One region of the Paenibacillus sp. FSL L8-0436 genome, then DNA from elsewhere that is predicted to be linked to it. Evidence: a T-box and tRNA genes for the amino acid it is inferred to sense, from the RefSeq annotation. Region 1 holds a T-box; the other holds one or more tRNA genes.

Region 1 (7,941 bases):
CAGGGACTTTCACAGCCTAAGGCTGGGGATGTCCCTGTTTGCTGTATTTTTTTTAGAATGACATAAGGATTTGTTACTCTACCGGGTTCGGACTCCGCAAATGCTACAACTCGTCACTCCATTTCTCATGCGTTACAACACGATGGGCATCCACCAATTGACCGTCAGCTTGTTTGCCCCATACTGAAATCCCTGCTTTTTCTCCTAGGTCATCGCCTGTAAAAAGAAATTCGAAAGCATCCAGATCGGCAAAGTAGTCTCTGGTCACCACCCCGCCTGGTGCGATTTCGACAACTTCACTCACATATAAAGTTCTTGTAGTACCCAGGAAGTAACCTAGAATATTAATAACCAGTACCTCTGCAGCAGCCGATTCACAATCTTTACAGTTACAAGCTGCGCCGGTCTTACGCCAAGAGCAGGATTATTCTCTATAGGTCCAGTAGATAATGTGGTATCCCGTCTTATTCCTCCTTTCGATCCACTCATTTGTGAATATCAAACTCTGATTCTAGCGGTAGTGTTAATTGATCGCACAATATATTAATATTGGTGTGCTACCCTGACGGTGTGGACAGAAGACAGGCTCCATTCACCAAATCCTGCAGCAGTGCATAAAGTGTACAAAAGAGAGTTCGCCCACTAGTGGCCGCTGTTCTGAAAGAATGTATATGAAAGAAGGGAGTCCATGCCCCCTCCTGGAAAAGGAAAGAAAACGAGCATAAAAAAACAACCGGCAAACCCAAAAACGCAAAGTCCAAAGGGGCTGGAGTTTGCAGTGGCTGCACTTCTTTTATCAGGCAAGTTAAAGGTAGACTCTGTCCAGATGTTCACGGACGCTTCGCTTCTGGTCAGCCTGGTTGGCAAATATAAATCACTTGGCAATTTGAGCGACAGCAACGTTGATAAACTGGTCAGCTTTCTCGACGACAACAGCAGCCTGACCTTGAACGAGATCATGGCCGCTTTGAAGAAAAAATCAGACAACTCTTGAGTGGAGGAATAAAGGGAGGCCTAGCACGTATGGACAATTTTGACGGCGAAGATTTTGCCGGGGGTATCCTGCTGGTCATTGTAATTGCGCTGCTTATCTTTGGTTCAACGGATATTAAGGATCTTACCGCTGCGCCCGCTTCCGATTGAAACGGGACTCCTTACTTGAATTAAAATCATTTACATCCCCTATAAGGCTTGTTATGATTAAAGTATCAAAAGAGCTGCGCAACTTATGTTTGCTACAAAGCGATTAAAGGATGATTTTTTCCTTTAATCGCTTTTTTGTGTGAGCTTTAAAATCATGGAGGTATATCGTATGAACAAAAGAGTACATGATATGGTTATGCTGCTTCTCGGGGCATTTATTTTTGCGCTGGCAGTCAATTTATTTGTGATTCCCAATGACTTTGGTGAGGGTGGCGTTACAGGGATATCGATCATTCTGTATTATTTGCTGAAATGGTCACCTGCGCTGGTCGGCATCATCTTGAACGGGATTTTGCTGATCATCGGCTATAAGCTGCTGGATAAAAAAACGACGGGCTATACCATTATCGCCGTTGCCTTTAACTCCCTGTTCCTGTACTTGACCAAGAACTGGCAGATCGCTTCGGATGAGCCGGTGATTAACGCTATTTTCGCGGGACTGTTTGCCGGGGTCGGGATTGGATTGATCATCAGGGTCGGCGGCACGACTGCAGGTACAACAATTCTGGCTCGTCTTGCCAATAAATATTGGGATTGGAATATAAGCTATGCCTTGCTGTTCTTTGATCTTATCGTTGCCGCACTGTCCGCCTTCGTCATTGGTATCGAAAAGATGATGTTTACGTTCGTCATCCTCTATATCGGAACCAAAGCCATGGAGTTCATTATCGAGGGCTTGAATCCTAAAAAAGCGGTGACCATCATCTCGGCACACTATGACAGCATTGCCGTACGGGTTACAGAGATTATGGACCGCGGAGTAACGGTGCTCCGGGGATACGGCTATTACACCGGCGAAGAAAAGGAAGTTCTTTACATCGTAATTAGTAAGCAGGAAGTTTCCATGCTCAAAAAAATCGTACGGGCTGAGGACAAAAATGCTTTTGTCACGATCCACGATGTACGCGACGTGTTTGGTGAAGGATTTATTGATATTTCTAAATAATCCAATCGGCTATTGATTTATTCCATAAATTCGCTATACTGATAAAAATCAATATACAATCGATGAACGGGAAAGTAGTTGCCTTGGACCCTAGTCCCCAGCGAGCCGGAAGAGTGAGAGCCGGTACAGGCCAGTTAATGAAGCGCACCCGGGAGATGGACTTCTGAACTGATAGTAGGAAGCCCCGGCTGAAGACCGTTAACCTGTAAGGTGGCTAAACCAAGTTGTTTAGCAACGAGAGTGGTACCGCGAGCGCTAAAGCCCTCGTCTCTTTTAGAGACGTGGGCTTTTTTTGATGTTTTTTAGCCCGTTAAGTACAAGTAACGCAAATCTGCTTCAAGAATTTTAAAGGAGGTTCATCCCGTGTTAAGCCAACTTATCAGAACAAGCTTGGAACAAAGCGTCCAGCAGGTATTCAGCAGCCTGAGCGCTGCCGCACCAGAACATTTAACCATCGCTCTTGAACAGCCCGCTAATCCGGATTTCGGCGACTACTCCAGCAATATTGCCATGCAGCTGGCCAAAGTCCTGCGCAAGGCCCCAATGGCTATTGCCGAGCTGATCACAGCGGAGCTTGGGCAACAGGAGGCGATCAAGGGATTGCTGCAGCGAATCGAGGTTGCGGCTCCGGGCTTCATCAATATGTACGTGGATTGGCAGGAGTGGGCAAACCACAGCTTTGAGCTGCCGCCAGGGAACGGGAATAAGGTGATCATTGAGCATACTTCTGTGAACCCAAACAAATCAATGCATATTGGACATCTGAGAAACTCCTGTATTGGAGATGCGCTGGTTAGGATTTTGAGAAAAACAGGTTACAACGTGGAAGTTCACAACTATGTGGATGACCTTGGCAATCAGCTGGCAGATACGGTGGTCGGGCTAATGAATGTGCCGCTCGCAGGTGATCATGTCCGCTTCGGTGATTATTGCTGGGATATCTACGCCGGAATCAATAAGGAATACGCATTACATCCTGAGACGGTCCATAAACGGACGGAGATTCTCCATGCATTGGAAGAAGGAAACGGCAATACCGCTTGGCTCGGCAGCCTTGTGGCTGAACGGATTGTGAGAGAACATGTTGAGGAAATGAAAAACTTCGGCATCACCTACGATTTGCTGGTGTGGGAGAGCAGTATTTTAAAAGAGGGATTTTGGTCCTCCGCTTTTGCGCTGCTGGAACAGACGGCCGTTTTTGTTCAGGAAACCGAGGGCAAGCTGGCGGGATGCTGGATTCTGAAGCAATCGGCAGCAGAAGGCACAGGGGCGGATTCAGAGGAACATCAAAAAGATAAGGTGCTGGTGCGCTCGAACGGGATTTTGACCTACACTGCCAAGGACATCGCCTATCATCTCTGGAAATTCGGACTGCTGGACAAAAACTTCTCCTACAGCGAGTTTAATGCAGGCGTTTGGACGACGGGTCCAAGTGGACAGCAGATGCCTTTTGGAGAGGCAGATATGGTGGTTAACGTCATTGATTACCGGCAGGAGTATCCGCAGGCGATGGTGAAGCAGGCTTTAGAGGTATTGGGATATGCCGGGCAAGCCGGGAAGCTTCATCATGTAAGCTATGGCGTGGTTTCTCTTAGTCCGGCTTCCGCCGCAGAACTGGGGATCGATACCTCGGACGGCAAAACCTCTTACGCCATGTCCGGCCGTCAGGGCATCGGCATCAAGGTCACCGAGCTGGTCCAGCTCATGGAGAACACCATTGAAGCCACCCGCTCCGACAAAAACGGCCTGTCCAGCCGGCTGATCGCCACAGCTGCAATCCGTTACTATCTGCTGCGTTTCAATCTGGGGACGGAGATTGTGTTTGATTTCAAGCAGGCGACCGAGATTGCCGGCAATACCGGCGTATACCTGATGTATACCTATGCACGTGCGGGCAGTGTACTCAGTAAAGCTGCTGCAATGGAGACAGGAGCCGTATTGGGAGCAGCGGCAGCTGCAACGTTGAAGACGGATGCAATGGCGGTAAATACGGCGGATGCAGCAGTCGATGCGGCGGCGGATGCGGCATCTGAACCAGCTGCGGTGCCGGATTTCCCGGCCCCTCTGGACAAAGCGGAGATTGCCCTGCTGAGACATCTCAGCATCTGGCAAGACACCTTATACAGCGCAAGCATCGAGCTGACGCCAAATACAATCTGCAACTATGCGCATACTCTGGCCTCGCTGTTCAATAACTTTTATTCCGCCTGCCCGATTCTCAAAGGGGAGCAACTTACCATCCGCTTCCGTCTCTGGCTTACTTCGGCATTCCAGGAAACGCTCGGCGAAGTGCTTGAGGTGCTTGGCCTGCCGAAGCCGGAGCGGATGTAACGGAGGAAGTGGCAGACTGTAGAGCGGGTATTAATCAGCAAGCCAGCTATGCAATAAGCACGAATATCGCTTCATCACTGAGAAATAAATCAATGCATATAAGTTAGACCTGTTAAAAAAATCGCGTTTCCGTCCTAGCTTCGACACGCTGCAGAAAAAAAACAAACCCGCCAGCTGTTTTAGCTCGGCGGGTTATTTTATGTATGCCCGATTCTCAAACCTCACCGAATAAAATAAACACCACCTAACCTCGTCTTACGTTCTGCACACTGTCTTACACACTCATAATATTAGATACATGTCGCTGATGTTCAGAACATGATCAGAGGTTTGGGGTTGATAAGAAAGTATTATGTTATTCTGATCCTATAGCCCCTCTAAAGGAGGATAAAATGAATCGAGAAAAAGCCATAGTTGAATTAGCTAAGCATTTGATTGAACAGTACCCCGGAAAACATGACGTGAGGTTCCCGCCGAGCTGCAGCTCTTAGCCGGATAGAAACCATCGTCGAAAGTGACTGTTCACCATTTGCCAAGGTGCGAGATATCAAGATTGTACTGGCAGCATTAAATAAAGTAGACGACACCGCCTGTTGCGCACTGTGGCGCCTTGGAACGGCTGCGAGGCTGAACGAACTTCGAATCCAAAAGGAAAGGCACCAACATTATGAAATGAATGAGTTGAAACGGGGGCTAACCGTGCAGACCGCAGAAGGCCATGATGGTGGATTTGGCGGACGGTACGGTGAAATTGTGACCATCGGAACCTGAATAGGAAGAGTTTAACTTATAAGTCGCCTGATAAGTCTTAACAGTTCGCGGGAAACCTACTGGCTTATGTCGGGATGGTCGCAGATCGGGTTACGTGAGTCAACAAAAAAATAGAGTATTAGACTGGATGCCTTTATTCAACGCGTTTTTTAGAATTATCATACCAGCAAACTCCATAAAATAAGATTTAGACTGACCTTAGAAATAGAAACAGAGACATCCAAGGGCGAGAAAATATGTCCTAGACTGCCTCTGTTTCATTAAACTAACGTTTCCCGTTAGCGCAACAAAGGCCACCGATCAATCCCATGGGCAGCCACGTTTTCTTGGGTTATTAAGCTGTCGTACCCTTTACGGAACTGTATTGCTAATCTCTGTTAGAAAACCGTTCTTTGATGCTGTATCAATTAACTCCCTAATCTCTTGACTTGCTGTGCAGTTAAACATATACCATTGGTTTTCATTCGCTTCATAAATCAAAACCTCGGTGTCCTGGTCCTCATCAAACGATTGAACTAAAGTATAAATGTCAAAACGTTTTATGCTGTTCCCTTCTTGATCTAAAAAGTCATATTGCCCACTTCTATAGTACCAGCCAGTTGAAAGGTGACTCCTCCATGAGTAATTAGAAGGTTCTTCGACTTTCTTGCCTTTGTTCTCTACAAAAATATTATATATTGCTTCATTATAGGTATTCCCATTGATTTGATTTACTACGCCGCCCATAGTCATGCGGTATTCTTGTTGCAATGTTTTCACCTTTACACCATCGATGACCAAGGGCTTTGCTTCGACATTAACTGCATTGTTACTGTAACTGACATTGCAACCAAACATCTCTGCAATAAAACGAAGTGGAACCATCGTGTGATTATTGTTTAGATATGGTTTGACATCAAGCGGCACCGTTTTACCGTTTTTCACTGCTGTATTGCTATTCAGTTGCAAGATTACCTTCACATTACTTTTTGTGAGCACGATTTCCGAATCCGACCAGTTGACCCTAGCCCCCAAATTTTCACTGACAGCTCGCAGAGGCACCATTGTTCGGTTGTTCTTAATTTCGGGCTTCACATCGGAGGAAATAATAACACCTTCAACTTTTATTTGCATGTCTGCCGCGTATGTAGGTGAAGTGGTAATAGATAAAATCAATGCAGTGAATATTCCTGTGAGAACCTTTTTCATATTATTTCATTCCTTCATTTACATATTTTGGTGAACCAATACTATATACGAGAACTATGAGGTAATGTTGCACTAAACTGCCCGTTAGTGTAACAAGACCGCCGATTATGCGCGGCAGCCTTGTTTTGGTGTGTTTATTGAACTATCGTCTCCCGTTAGCTTAATCAAATTTTTAGCTACACTTATACTATGAAACACCATCTAACGCCAAACTTATCAATAAATGAGACTAAACATGGACTGAAAAATATTAGTCCTACGGCAGTGCAGCCACCCGAATCAATAAGAGAGCAACATTTCATAACGGCTTCTATGTTAAAACTATAGAGAAACAGAAAAGAAGGAGCTGAGTACTGATGAGCAAATTGACAGGAAAAATAGCATTAGTAACGGGGGCCAGCCGGGGGATCGGGCGCAACATCGCGTTGCGTCTGGCGCAAGAGGGCGCTTTTGTCGCCGTACATTACGGTCAACGCCGCCATGAAGCGGAAGCGGTCGTGCAACAAATCACCCAAAACGGAGGAAACGCCTGTGCGATTGGCGCCAATTTGAGTACGCCTGATGGCATTCGCGAGTTGATCGCGGCGCTGGACGAAGCGATTCAAGAGCACGGGGACGGCGGCGGATTCGATATTTTGGTCAACAACGCGGGAATCGGGCAAATTCTTACTTTCCAAGAAGCGACAGAAGCTACTTTTGACGAAGTGATGACGATTAACGTCAAAGCGCCGTTTTTTGTAACGCAGCAAGCTTTGCCGCTGTTAAAGGACGGCGGGCGCATCATTAACATTTCTTCCTTCGTGACGCGGGTAGCTTCACCGGGCGTCTTCACCTACAGCATGACAAAAGGAGCGATCAATACCTTTACGCTGCTGCTGGCTAAGCAGTTGGGGAACCGGAATATTACGGTCAACTCCATCCAACCCGGCATCATCAACACCGAGATGAATGAAGGAACTTTGAGCGGTCCCGACGGACAAAAATATGCGGCAGGCCTATCCGTTTTCAACCGTTGGGGAGAACCCGGAGACATTGCGGATATCGCCGCCTTCCTCGCTTCTCAGGACAGCCGCTGGGTAACCGGTCAGTTGATTGACGCAAGCGGCGGTTCGCATCTTTAAAAGCCGGGCAAGCCTATCTAGCAACAACATATATGATATATAAAAGTATGGATATTAAAACATGGAAAACAACACGAGTGCAGATCAATACGTGTTGTTTTCCATGTTTGCATTGGACTATTTCGGTTGATCGTATTGTTAGGTCGCTTCCACAATATAATTTTTCGTCACTTATGGTATAGTTCACCGTGTATGTTCTTCAACTATCCTGCCCGTTAGCTAAATAGGCAGCCAATGATTTCGGCTGCCTATTGTCATAGTGCTATCGTTTCCAGTTAGCGGAATGACCTGTCTGTAAACTATGATATGGTTCAGCGCTGGCTGAAGGGGTAAGTGTTTAAGGCTATCCTGAAAAGGATGGATTTTTCATTGAAGAACATG
Region 2 (7,941 bases), 140 kb from region 1:
AAGCTAATAAGAGCACACGGAGGATGCCTAGGCGCCAGGAGCCGACGAAGGACGTGGCGAACAACGAAACTGCCTCGGGGAGCTGTAAGCAAGCTTTGATCCGGGGGTGTCCGAATGGGGAAACCCAGCTGTGGTAATTCGCAGTTACTTCTCTCTGAATACATAGGGGAGATAGAGGCAGACCAGGGGAACTGAAACATCTAAGTACCCTGAGGAAGAGAAAACAATAGTGATTCCGTCAGTAGCGGCGAGCGAACGCGGAACAGCCTAAACCAAGGGGCTTGCCCCTTGGGGTTGTGGGACGTCTCACATGGAGTTACAAAGGAATATGGTAGGCGAAGAGGTCTGGAAAGGCCCGCGATAGAGGTAAAAGCCCTGTAGCCTAAACTGTGTTCTCTCCGAGACGGATCCCGAGTAGTGCGGGGCACGTGAAACCCCGTATGAATCCAGCAGGACCATCTGCTAAGGCTAAATACTACCTGGCGACCGATAGTGAAACAGTACCGTGAGGGAAAGGTGAAAAGCACCCCGGAAGGGGAGTGAAATAGAACCTGAAACCGTGTGCTTACAAAAAGTCAGAGCCCGATCTATGGGTGATGGCGTGCCTTTTGTAGAATGAACCGGCGAGTTACGTTTAACATGCAAGGTTAAGGTGAGAAGCCGGAGCCGCAGCGAAAGCGAGTCTGAATAGGGCGATTTAGTATGTGGACGTAGACCCGAAACCGTGTGATCTACCCCTGTCCAGGGTGAAGGTGCGGTAACACGCACTGGAGGCCCGAACCCACGTATGTTGAAAAATGCGGGGATGAGGTGGGGGTAGCGGAGAAATTCCAATCGAACTCGGAGATAGCTGGTTCTCCCCGAAATAGCTTTAGGGCTAGCCTCGGTGAATGGAGTGGTGGAGGTAGAGCACTGATTGGGTGCGGGGCCCGCAAGGGTTACCAAGCTCAGTCAAACTCCGAATGCCATTAACTTCTTGCCGGGAGTCAGACAGTGAGTGCTAAGATCCATTGTCAAAAGGGAAACAGCCCAGACCATCAGCTAAGGTCCCCAAGTGTGTGTTAAGTGGGAAAGGATGTGGAGTTGCACAGACAACCAGGATGTTGGCTTAGAAGCAGCCACCATTGAAAGAGTGCGTAATAGCTCACTGGTCGAGTGACTCTGCGCCGAAAATGTAACGGGGCTAAACACACCACCGAAGCTATGGCTAGATACGATGTATCTGGGGTAGGGGAGCGTTGTATGCAGGTTGAAGGTGTACCGTAAGGAGCGCTGGACAGCATACAAGTGAGAATGCCGGTATGAGTAACGAAAAGATCAGTGAGAATCTGATCCGCCGAAAGCCCAAGGTTTCCTGAGGAAGGCTCGTCCGCTCAGGGTAAGTCGGGACCTAAGGCGAGGCCGAAAGGCGTAGTCGAAGGACAACAGTTTGAAATTACTGTACCACCGTAATCCGCTATGAGCGATGGGGTGACGCAGGAGGGTAGTGACGCGGACTGATGGATGTCCGTCTAAGCAGTGAGGCTGGTGTGTAGGCAAATCCGCACATCGTTAAGGCTGGGCTGTGATGGGGAGCGAAAATTAGAGTAGCGAAGGTCATGATCTCACACTGCCAAGAAAAGCCTCTAGCCAGGAGAAGGTGCCCGTACCGCAAACCGACACAGGTAGGCGAGAAGAGAATTCTAAGGCGCGCGGAAGAACTCTCGTTAAGGAACTCGGCAAAATGACCCCGTAACTTCGGGAGAAGGGGTGCCTCGGTAGGGTGAATAGCCCGAGGGGGCCGCAGTGAAAAGGCCCAAGCGACTGTTTAGCAAAAACACAGGTCTGTGCGAAGCCGCAAGGCGAAGTATACGGGCTGACGCCTGCCCGGTGCTGGAAGGTTAAGGGGAGCGGTTAGGAGTAATCCGAAGCTGTGAACCGAAGCCCCAGTAAACGGCGGCCGTAACTATAACGGTCCTAAGGTAGCGAAATTCCTTGTCAGGTAAATTCTGACCCGCACGAATGGCGTAACGACTTGGGCGCTGTCTCAACGAGAGATCCGGTGAAATTTTAATACCTGTGAAGATGCAGGTTACCCGCGACAAGACGGAAAGACCCCATGGAGCTTTACTGCAGCTTGATATTGAATTTGGGTACGATCTGTACAGGATAGGTGGGAGCCGTAGAGGCAGGAGCGCAAGCTTCTGCGGAGGCGCCGTTGGGATACCACCCTGATCGTATCTAGGTTCTAACCTGGTACCCTAATCGGGTACGGGGACCGTGTCAGGCGGGCAGTTTGACTGGGGCGGTCGCCTCCTAAAGAGTAACGGAGGCGTTCAAAGGTTCCCTCAGAATGGTTGGAAATCATTCGAAGAGTGCAAAGGCATAAGGGAGCTTGACTGCGAGACCAACAAGTCGAGCAGGGACGAAAGTCGGACTTAGTGATCCGGTGGTACCGCATGGAAGGGCCATCGCTCAACGGATAAAAGCTACCCTGGGGATAACAGGCTTATCTCCCCCAAGAGTCCACATCGACGGGGAGGTTTGGCACCTCGATGTCGGCTCATCGCATCCTGGGGCTGAAGTAGGTCCCAAGGGTTGGGCTGTTCGCCCATTAAAGCGGTACGCGAGCTGGGTTCAGAACGTCGTGAGACAGTTCGGTCCCTATCTGTCGTGGGCGCAGGAAATTTGAGAGGAGCTGTCCTTAGTACGAGAGGACCGGGATGGACGTACCGCTGGTGCATCAGTTGTTCCGCCAGGAGCATGGCTGAGTAGCTACGTACGGACGGGATAAGCGCTGAAAGCATCTAAGCGTGAAGCCCCCCTCAAGATGAGATTTCCCAATTAGTAAGACCCCTTGAAGACGACGAGGTAGATAGGTTGGAGGTGGAAGTGCAGCAATGCATGGAGCTGACCAATACTAATCGGTCGAGGGCTTATCCAATAAGTAAGACGCAGATTCGTTTCGGATTCAGTTTTCAGGAATCAAGTTCTGATTCATGAGGTCCAAGTGACCAAGTGATGAAGATTTGTTTTCAGCATTTGGCGATGCTGAGACCTGAATTTAGCATTTGTACCGCAAATGCCCGTTTGGTGGCGATAGCGGAGGGGTTCCACGCGTACCCATCCCGAACACGACCGTTAAGCCCTCCAGCGCCGATGGTACTTGGACCGAAGGGTCCTGGGAGAGTAGGACGCCGCCAAGCACAGAGACCACTGTTGATTAATCAGCAGTGGTCTTTTGTTTATGCTACGCTTTGCCAATCCTAGGAATGGAAAGAACTCAAGGGGAGATTTTTAATGATCATCTGGATTAATGGTGCGTTTGGATCTGGAAAGACGGAAACGGCTTATGCACTAAACCGCAGAATACCACAATCTTTTTTGTTCGATCCGGAGAATGCAGGATATTACATCCGAGAGAACATTCCGCACGAGATATCCCAAGAGGATTTTCAGGATCATCCTCTTTGGCGCGAAATAAACTATTCCATGCTAAAATACATAGAATCTCAGTACAGTGGAACTATTATTGTACCTATGACCATTACGGATTCCGGCTACTTTATGGAGATTGTTGGCAGACTAAGGCAAGAAGGCGTAGAGGTTCATCATTTCACCTTATGTGCTTCCCAGGAGACGCTGCTTAGAAGATTGAATAGCCGGGGTGACTCTAATAACTCTTGGCCCGCCCAACAGATTGAGCGATGTCTCAAGGGCCTTGGACAGGAGATATTTCAATGCTACCTGAATAATGATCAGTTGACAGTTGAAGAGGTAGTAGAGGCTATAGCGTTGCAGTTGGGTATCACTCTGTTACCCACATAATTTCAGCTCTAATTATTGCAGATTAGCTAGCTTGAAGATCTTACTGAAAGAAATAAATTATAAAATCCTTATAAACTATTGCTATATAGTCTTATAATTGATATAATACTTTTTGTTGTCACAAAAGACAACTTTATTGTGGCCCGTTGGTCAAGGGGTTAAGACACCTCCCTTTCACGGAGGTAACATGGGTTCGAATCCCATACGGGTCATCAACTTTTTATCGAATTCCGCAGATAAAGATTGCTTTTATCAGAAGAATGTGTTAAGATCATTAAGTTGCTTCTTTCATTGGAGGCTTAGCTCAGCTGGGAGAGCATCTGCCTTACAAGCAGAGGGTCGGGGGTTCGAACCCCTCAGCCTCCACCAGAGGATTCCCTAAATAGCGGAATGTTTAGCTTTTGGGAAGATCAAAGAAATAAACACTTTTTACTGACGCGGGGTGGAGCAGCCCGGTAGCTCGTCGGGCTCATAACCCGAAGGCCGCAGGTTCAAATCCTGCCCCCGCAATTATTTGGAACCGTGGTGTAGTTGGCCTAACATGCCTGCCTGTCACGCAGGAGATCGCGGGTTCGAATCCCGTCGGTTCCGCCATTTATGGCACCGGGTTAGAATCTCAGCAATATGATACATACTGTGTGCGGACGTGGCTCAGCGGTAGAGCATCGCCTTGCCAAGGCGAGGGTCGCGGGTTCGATTCCCGTCGTCCGCTCCATAATATGCGCCCTTAGCTCAGCTGGATAGAGCGTTTGACTACGAATCAAAAGGCCGGGAGTTCGAATCTCTCAGGGCGCGCCATTTTTACTCTAATAATTAAATATACGCCGGCGTGGCGGAATGGCAGACGCGCTCGACTCAAAATCGAGTGGGAAACCGTGGAGGTTCGAGTCCTCTCGCCGGTATTAGCTAAAAGGCTTATGAAATTGTGGTTTACACAATCTCATAAGCCTTTTTTATATATTTTGATTGTCTGACTTATCGTTTTTGCAAAAGAAACTTTTGACCTCAATTTGATGCCATTGTCCGTAATCTCAAAATAGATCGAATCGATTCTGCGGTAAATGTGGATGTGAATGATTCCTTTGCCCAGCTTTTTTTCCACACCGTGAACAACGGCATTTTCCACCAAGGGTTCGACACTGAGCTTGGGAAGCAACAGATCCAGTATCGCCTCGTCCTCAATATGGATCGTATACTCAATTTTATCCTCAAACCTTTCTTTCTGCAGATAAAGATAAAATTTGATATAATCCAGTTCCTGACGAATCGGGACCTTGGCCAGACTACTGGAATAAATACCTGCCTGCAGCAGCTCCGTAAGCGACGTCACCGTTTTGTAAACGGTCTCATCTTTAGATAATTTTGCTTTGTAGCCAATGGTAATCAACGTATTGAACAGAAAATGGGATTCATCTGGGCTTGCAAAAAATTGATCTCCGACTCTTTGATCAGCAGGTGATTCTCATAAACTTCCTTGATGAGATAATTGATTTCTTCCGTCATTCTGTTGAAGGTGGTACTCAACTGATTGAGCTCCACATCTTTGTAGGCCGGCATCCTTGTGTTGTAATCACCTTTCTTTACCGAGCTATCTATTCCAGTGCCGATAAGCAAGAGTTGGGTTCTATCGTTTCTCCCGCTGTCTATGTGCTGAAAGACAATGCCGAAGTAAGTGAGGTCAAGATCAACCAGGAAAGCTACCTGGCCGTTTCGCGCAGCATCGGCACAACCGGTCTTACCTTCATTGCAGGCATCCCTAAGAAGCAAGTACTCTCCAAGTTGTCCGAAAGCATGCGTAATTACATTTGGATTATCGCTCTGATTGCTTTCATATCCCTCGCAGCAGGCGTCCTGTTATCTCTTCGCTTTACCCGAGTCATCCGTGATCTGCTGCGGAGTATCCGTAATCAATAAAAGTGAAATGGAAGAAGACCTGAGATACAGCCTTATGTTCAACAACGCTTGGAATATCAGCCTGCTGTCAACGGCTTATGTTTTTTTTGATGCGCACAATTATATATCCGTTCTAAAGTCACAGCCCAACATTGAACAAATTAACAAGAACAATCTCGCTGTCTATCATTCGGTTAAGGGCATCGTTAGGGGCAAGGAATCGCCAGAAAAAGCTGAATAGTAATAACCGTCTGCAGCCCTGGCAATTGTAGGATCAGCACCGCCCATAAGCGGGCTTACATAATTAGAAGTTACATCTGCATTAGAGATGCCTGACAGCAATAATGAAAGTATTATCGCAAAGGATAACATAATAAAACTTTTTTTCTTCATAGTAATCTCCTTCTCTAATTAATTTTTAATAAGAACGAAGGATAGCTTTCTTGCAATCATGGTGCCAGGTTTTAAAAACGATATGTTCACTTTACACCCCCCATAAAGATACGGATCACTGATTGTAACCGCTTGCATATTTTTCCTGTAGCGTTACGCATTCATTATAAAATAAAAGCGGAACTATTTTTCGGCATCATGTTTTGCGATATTTTGAGGGATTATATTTGCAGGAGAAGAGTCGTGAATAGAAACTCGATTTCCTTGCTTTTTTTTAGCTTTCTTATGCTTTTTTTACTTTATGCCTGATACGCGAAATCTACCTTACGCATACTCATTCAGGGCCAAAAGTTTCAACGATGTTTTTTCCGGAGATTCCGCCATCTGAGGATTATCTCCAATCATTGCTGGATGCGGTAGTTAAAAATACGGAATTTTGTTTAAAAAATAAAATGGAAACAAGAGCCTATTACGGAACATGTGAGATTAATGGATATTACTGTAATAGAAATGAAAGAGCATTTCCTTTCAATAATAAAGGACATGTCTTGCAATTTAGAGATTCTTCAAATTATCCCTTGGTGAGCTTAATCAATATAGCTTGTCATCCAACGGTTTTGGCAAAAGATAATCTTTTCATTTCAAGTGATTATTTGGGTGAATTGAGAGAAGAATATGCTCGTTTGACTCAAGCCCTGGCCATAATCGTGATGGAGAATGCGGAGACGTTAGCACACGGTTTACCCGAAAAGGTGATGATTTCGAAGAAACTCGCAGAATTGGAAAGGGGATAGGAGTATTGAATTTGATTAAAGCAAAAAGTTAAACTGAAGAGATATTCACTTTGAATTAAAAACGGAAGAAGCAGTCAGCTTTCTGCTGGCTGCTTTTACTTTTGGCAGGTTAAGTAAGATTGAACCTCTGTCTTGAAATCCGGATAAATTCGGACATAGCTGCAGTTTCATAAGTATCTCTACGACGTATGAATAGAGTCGGGGTTTTATAGAACTCGTCCGAGATTTGTTGAGATCGCAAGTTATATTGAACCATGGCTCTTTCAATCACCGAGCGAGGTAAAAGGGATACCCCGAGACCAGCATGAATACATCCAAGGATTCCTTCCAATGTTCCGAACTCCATGATTTTAGCAGGAATAATTCCTTGTAAATGTAACCAATCCTCAAGTTTTCGTCGGTATGAACACCCAACACGAAATACTAGTAAAGTCAGATTTCGCAATTGTTCCGGCTGGTCTATTGAGGGGAATTGCCCTCCCGATATGAACACAAGCTCCTCAACCCCCACCTCAGTAATAACGAGCTCAGCATGATCAACTGGCGCAGCTACGAAAGCTCCGTCCAACTCGTATTTCAACACTAAATGAATAAGTTCTTCCGTCGTTCCAGTTTTTAAAGCCAAATCCACCTCTGGATAAGCTTTAAGGTAATCGGTAAGAATAGATGGTAGCCGAACCGCTGCTGTGGTTTCGGGCGATCCGATCCGAAGTGGCCCTCTTGGGATCGAGTTATCTGCCACGACCCGTTCTGCCTCTTGAGTAAGAAAGACAATTTTCTCAGCATAGGACTTGAGTGTCTCTCCAGATGTTGTGAGCCGGACTCCTTGCCGCCCACGACGAAATAGCGATGTTTTCAGTTCTTTTTCAAGCTGCTGGATACGGATACTTATACTCGACTGAACATATTCCATTTTTTCGGCTGCTTTGGTAATGCTTCCTTCGTTTGCAACTGCCAGAAAAATCTGCATGTCCCGGATGTCCACCGTCATTCCTCCATCTAATTATTGATAATTTTAATATTACTTATCGTTTAGATTCATTTTACACGATAT

The links. The T-box of region 1 lies ahead of argS (arginine--tRNA ligase). A T-box ahead of a tRNA ligase gene usually reads a tRNA of that ligase, here a tRNA-Arg.
Region 2: it has a tRNA-Arg gene. The T-box ahead of argS (arginine--tRNA ligase) is inferred to sense a tRNA for this amino acid. The anticodon was not compared.

The regions. Positions count from the first base shown of each region.
Region 1 is NZ_CP151955.1:6,038,365-6,046,305, forward strand. It holds gene NSS79_RS27915 (hypothetical protein) at 104-268, opposite strand; gene NSS79_RS27920 (hypothetical protein) at 779-994, shown strand; gene NSS79_RS27925 (YitT family protein) at 1,313-2,149, shown strand; T-box leader at 2,203-2,424, shown strand; gene argS (arginine--tRNA ligase) at 2,513-4,480, shown strand; gene NSS79_RS27935 (copper amine oxidase N-terminal domain-containing protein) at 5,603-6,439, opposite strand; gene NSS79_RS27940 (SDR family oxidoreductase) at 6,796-7,560, shown strand.
Region 2 is NZ_CP151955.1:5,899,907-5,907,847, reverse strand. It holds rRNA gene NSS79_RS27355 (23S ribosomal RNA) at 1-2,923, shown strand, start outside; rRNA gene rrf (5S ribosomal RNA) at 3,069-3,185, shown strand; gene NSS79_RS27345 (AAA family ATPase) at 3,280-3,807, shown strand; tRNA gene NSS79_RS27340 (tRNA-Glu) at 3,948-4,019, shown strand; tRNA gene NSS79_RS27335 (tRNA-Val) at 4,101-4,176, shown strand; tRNA gene NSS79_RS27330 (tRNA-Met) at 4,244-4,317, shown strand; tRNA gene NSS79_RS27325 (tRNA-Asp) at 4,324-4,401, shown strand; tRNA gene NSS79_RS27320 (tRNA-Gly) at 4,448-4,522, shown strand; tRNA gene NSS79_RS27315 (tRNA-Arg) at 4,529-4,605, shown strand; tRNA gene NSS79_RS27310 (tRNA-Leu) at 4,631-4,709, shown strand; gene NSS79_RS27305 (histidine kinase) at 4,748-5,206, opposite strand; gene NSS79_RS27300 (hypothetical protein) at 5,227-5,721, shown strand; gene NSS79_RS27295 (hypothetical protein) at 5,887-6,093, opposite strand; gene NSS79_RS27290 (hypothetical protein) at 6,498-6,887, shown strand; gene NSS79_RS27285 (LysR family transcriptional regulator) at 6,997-7,872, opposite strand.